2 regions of the Roseibium sp. RP-7 genome follow, and region 2 is predicted to be linked to the other one. Evidence: riboswitches for the same ligand, from Rfam matches in the RefSeq annotation. Region 2 holds a riboswitch; the other holds the start of a gene.
What was found. Region 2 has a riboswitch for S-adenosylmethionine ahead of ACVDG9_RS04015 (hypothetical protein). Riboswitches for the same ligand answer to the same signal wherever they lie in the genome.
Positions count from the first base shown of each region.

Region 1: it holds a riboswitch for S-adenosylmethionine, as region 2 does, so the genes downstream of both, ACVDG9_RS05425 (O-succinylhomoserine sulfhydrylase) here and ACVDG9_RS04015 (hypothetical protein) in region 2, are expected to answer to the same signal.

Region 1 is NZ_JBRKQA010000001.1:1,184,816-1,187,012, forward strand. Features, by position in the region: gene ACVDG9_RS05420 (2'-deoxycytidine 5'-triphosphate deaminase) at 1-917, opposite strand, end outside; SAM riboswitch at 1,056-1,135, shown strand; gene ACVDG9_RS05425 (O-succinylhomoserine sulfhydrylase) at 1,172-2,197, shown strand, end outside.
Region 2 is NZ_JBRKQA010000001.1:881,530-883,726, reverse strand. Features, by position in the region: gene ACVDG9_RS04025 (ABC transporter ATP-binding protein) at 1-30, shown strand, start outside; gene ACVDG9_RS04020 (YoaK family protein) at 59-748, opposite strand; SAM-I-IV-variant riboswitch at 846-970, shown strand; gene ACVDG9_RS04015 (hypothetical protein) at 1,012-1,311, shown strand; gene ACVDG9_RS04010 (acyl-CoA thioesterase) at 1,463-1,807, opposite strand; gene ACVDG9_RS04005 (hypothetical protein) at 2,073-2,197, opposite strand, start outside.

The sequences.
Region 1 (2,197 bases), 300 kb from region 2:
GGATCGAAGAAGCCTGCATAGTGGACGCGGAATTCGCCGACGAGCGGATCGAACGGCACCATTTCGGCCGCATAGTCCGGCGGCACATGCACAGCTTCCTGGCTGACCAGAATATAGAATGCATCCGGATCGAGGATAAGTTCCGCCCGTTGGCGGCGATAGATAGGTTCCCAGAAATCCAGAACGTCCTGCGCGCCGACGACATCCACATCGATCAGTCCGGAGTGTTGCTTGGCGCGATATCCGATCAGGCTGTTGGGTCCGGTCCCTTCCAGATCGATGGAGAGCTGCACACCGTTGCCGATGCGCTCGTTGCCACCGCTCATCAATGTGTGGGCCTTGTGCACCTCTTCCAGCTCCGCATCGGGAATGAGCGATTGACCGCGCCGGAAGCGGATCTGGCTGAGGCGGGACCCGGACCGCACGAGGATCGGAAAGGTCAGCGGCGAGATTTCGGCATAAAGCGGACCGGTGTAGCCGGCCGGAATGGTGTCGAAGGCAAGGCCGTTGTCTGTGATGACGCGGGTGAAGACATCCAGGCGGCCGGTCGAGCTTTTCGGGTTGGCGGTTGCCGAAATGTCGGGGGCCAGGGCGAGGCTTTCCTGCAGCGGCACGATATAGACGCAGCCTGTTTCAAGGACGGCACCTTCGCTCAGGTCGATCGTGTGCAGTTTCATCTGCTCAAGCCGAGCCGCGACCTGGATGTCGGGGCCTGGCAGGAAGCTGGCACGCACCCGGTAGGCTTCCTTGCCCAGACGCAGGTCGAGGCTGGCAGGCTGTATCTGACCGGTGACAGGCGGCGCGTCCGCTGAAATCTCTCCGGCGGCGAACATGGCCTGGATTACCCGTTCGGGCAGAATGCCGTTTGCTGTGAGAAGTGCGCTTCCGTTCAAGACCTGACCCGCTGTGACGTTCATGAAGATGTTCCGCATTATGCTGGTCTATGGTCATTAAAGGATCGGGCCGCCCGCGCCAACAGGCATTCTGGCAGAACGGGGCTTTTGAAGGGATCGTGCGCAAGACAATTGACCTGTGCCTGCTTTTCCCGTAGGACAGGCTCACTTCGTGGTGATTTGGGCCGGCCGGCTTGCAGCCACGTTAAACAAGTTGCTAAAAAGGCCGGAGGTGAGAACCCCGGTCTTGAGGCTGGGGTTTTTTGCGTTTGGAGCGAATGAAAGACATGACTGAGACCACCAAGACCGGAAACAAGAACTGGCGCCCTGCAACCACTCTGGTTCATGGCGGCACCATGCGGTCACCGTTTGGTGAGACCTCGGAGACCATCTACCTGACCCAGGGCTTTACCTACAGCGGTGCCGAAGCTGCCGAGGCCAGGTTCAATGGCGAGGACCCGGGTTATGTCTATTCGCGCTATGCCAACCCGACCGTCACCATGTTCGAGGACCGCATCAAGGCTCTGGAAGGGGCTGAGGCCGCACGGGCAACCGCCAGCGGCATGGCGGCCGTCAATCTGGCGCTGATGGCAGCGGTAAGGGCAGGCGATCACGTGATTGCCGCCAAGGCCCTGTTCGGCTCCTGCCGCTATATTTGCGAAACACTGTTGCCGCGCTTCGGCGTTGAAAGCACGCTGGTAGACGGAACGGACATCGAGCAGTGGAAGGCGGCTGTCCGGCCGAACACCAAGGCCCTGTTCCTGGAAAGCCCGACCAACCCGACGCTGGAAGTCATCGACATCGAGGCCGTGGCACAGATCGCCAAGGAAGCCGGTGCCCGTCTGATCGTCGACAACGTGTTTGCGACCCCGCTGTATCAGTCGCCGTTTCAGCTCGGTGCCGATGTGGTCGTCTATTCGGCCACCAAGCACATCGATGGCCAGGGCCGGTGCCTCGGCGGTGTGATCCTGTCGGACGAGGAATGGATCAACGACGAGGTCATGCCCTTCATCAAGCATACCGGTCCGCACATGAGCCCGTTCAGTGCCTGGGTCCTGTTGAAGGGCCTGGAAACGCTGCCGCTGCGCGTTGCGCGCCAGACGGAAACGGCGGGCAGGATTGCCGACTATCTGGCAAGCCAGTCCAAGGTCGCGCGGCTGATCTATCCGGGCCGGGACGACCACCCGCAGGCCGATGTCGCCAAACGCCAGATGAGCGGCGGATCCACCATGCTGGCGATGGAAATCGAGGGCGGCAAGGAAGCCGCGTTCCGTTTCACAAACGCGCTGGAAATCGTCAAGATC
Region 2 (2,197 bases):
AGGGAAGAAGCACCCGGCTTGGGCGCATAATTTGCGGCCTGAGTAGCTGGCACCGGTTTCAGGCGACTTGAGGCTCATGCACCGGCTGGACTATCGCCAGCAGCATCAAAAGCGCAACAGGTATCGCAAGCGCCCAGAACCCCATAACGGTCATCAGGAAACTCGCCAGGAGGCCTCCGGCCGCGAAGGCCATCAGGACGAAGGCCTGGTGACGGATCCGGGAGCGGCTGTCGGGCCGCGTTTCGGGATGCGTGAAATAGTCGGCGATGCCGAGCACAAGCTTCAGCGTATTGCCGGTCATGATGGTCGTGGGAACATGCCTGTTGAGCAGGGTCAGCATGATGACGTTCTGCAACGACATGGCCACGGTCGAAAACCCGACAGCCGTCAGAGTGACGGCAGACAACGGTCCTCCGGCTGACGGATCTCCAAGACCGGCGACGAACATGAAGCCCGCCACCAGCAAAGCTTCGAGCGCGAACAGATGCCGGACGGCAATCCTGTTTTTGCGCACCAGCGCAGTGACCGAAACGAACCAGAAGAGAGTCGAACCGAAGAATACCGCGAGCACGAAAACCTTCAGGGCCGCGTTTTGCCCCTGGTGAAACACCTCCGTGCACAAGACGACAAGCGTTCCGGTAATGAAGGCCGTGAAGGTGTGAAACAGGCCGAGAATGCAGACCACATCGATGAAGCAAGCACAAAAGGCGAGCAGGATCGGCACCAACGGCCGACTGTGATGCAACATGGATCGGTCCAATTGTGGTGCTCCCGAGCTAGTCCTTTCAGGAAGATGTGCCATGCACTGGCGGACTTGCCAAGCCGGATTGGACATGGCATAAGCGCGCCATCATCAAGAGAAGGGCTGGCGCCCTCGCCAACCTGCCATTCCGGGCAAGGTGGTTTCCGCAACAGGGATGCGGCTGGTCAGACCCTCAACCGAGGCTTTCCGGCAACTAAGCGGTTAATTTGCATGCGCCAGTCCTCCTCGGGCAACCGATGGAGGATTTTTTGTCTCAGGACCCTTTTGCCGGACGTGCGGCAGATCTGATCGAGAACCATGTGGCGGCGAGCTCCAAGCTTGCCGGAACGGATATCTGGTGCCAGGCCGCTGAAGACTGCGTTCTGGCGCGGATCAAATCCCTGCGCATCCTGGGTGGCCTACCACGGCACAAGGCGCCGCTGAGCCAGACCGCCCGCACCGAGCGTTTGAAAACACTGCTTCAACTGTGGGCGAACGGCTGCACCTGCGCTGTCGATGAAGACCTCTTTGCCGATATTCTCAACCGGCACGGACCCGTCAGGCACTGACGGGGGTCCCCCGTGTGGTGCACAACGTCTGCACTCTGCCAATTTCTTTGATACAGGCGTGTTGCAACAACTCGCCTCATCCTGAGGAAGCGGTTCAGCGCTGTCTCAGAATGAGTTTTTTGGGGAACCAAGCCGGATGAGATCGCGGCGCTCAGTCCCTCTTGGGGACCGGGCGCGGCTTGCCGCCGTCATCGACGGCCACCATGGTGAAGACCGCTTCAGTCACCTTTTCACGGTGGCCGTAGCGATGGCGCAGGGCCCAGGATTCAAGCTTGATTTCCATCGACGAGTTGCCGACACGAAGGACTTCGGCATAAACGCACAGCACGTCGCCCACATGCACAGGCCGGATGAATTTCATCTTGTCGACCGCGATGGTCACGACACGTCCTTCGGCCCGTTGACCGGCTGCGATACCGCCTGCCAGGTCCATCTGCGACAACACCCAGCCCCCGAAAATATCTCCCGAGGCATTGGTATCGGCAGGCATTGCCATGGTGCGCAATGTCAGATCGCCTGTCGGCTTTTCGTCGTACACGCCTGAGCCCCTCCGCTGATTCTCGCAAGAAGACTAGGTCATCACCTGCAAGAATAGAAGTGGTTGATCAGAGGGCCTCAGAAGGAACTGCGGATCAAGTCCACCGTCAAAGGACAAACATCAGGATTGCCATGATCCACAACGGCATGGGGGCAGCGACCCAGATCAGCAGGATCGGCAGGCCGCGATGCAGAAGGTTGGTGGTATTCATTTCGGTTGCTTTCTAGCTGAAGGCCCGGATTTCAAGGACTGTCATCGCCGAAAGGGCGACGATGCCGGTGATGAAGGCCAGTTTCGCGCTGCCGATGAGTGTGCGGCCGGCGACATCCAGTTTCGGCAGCGGCATGC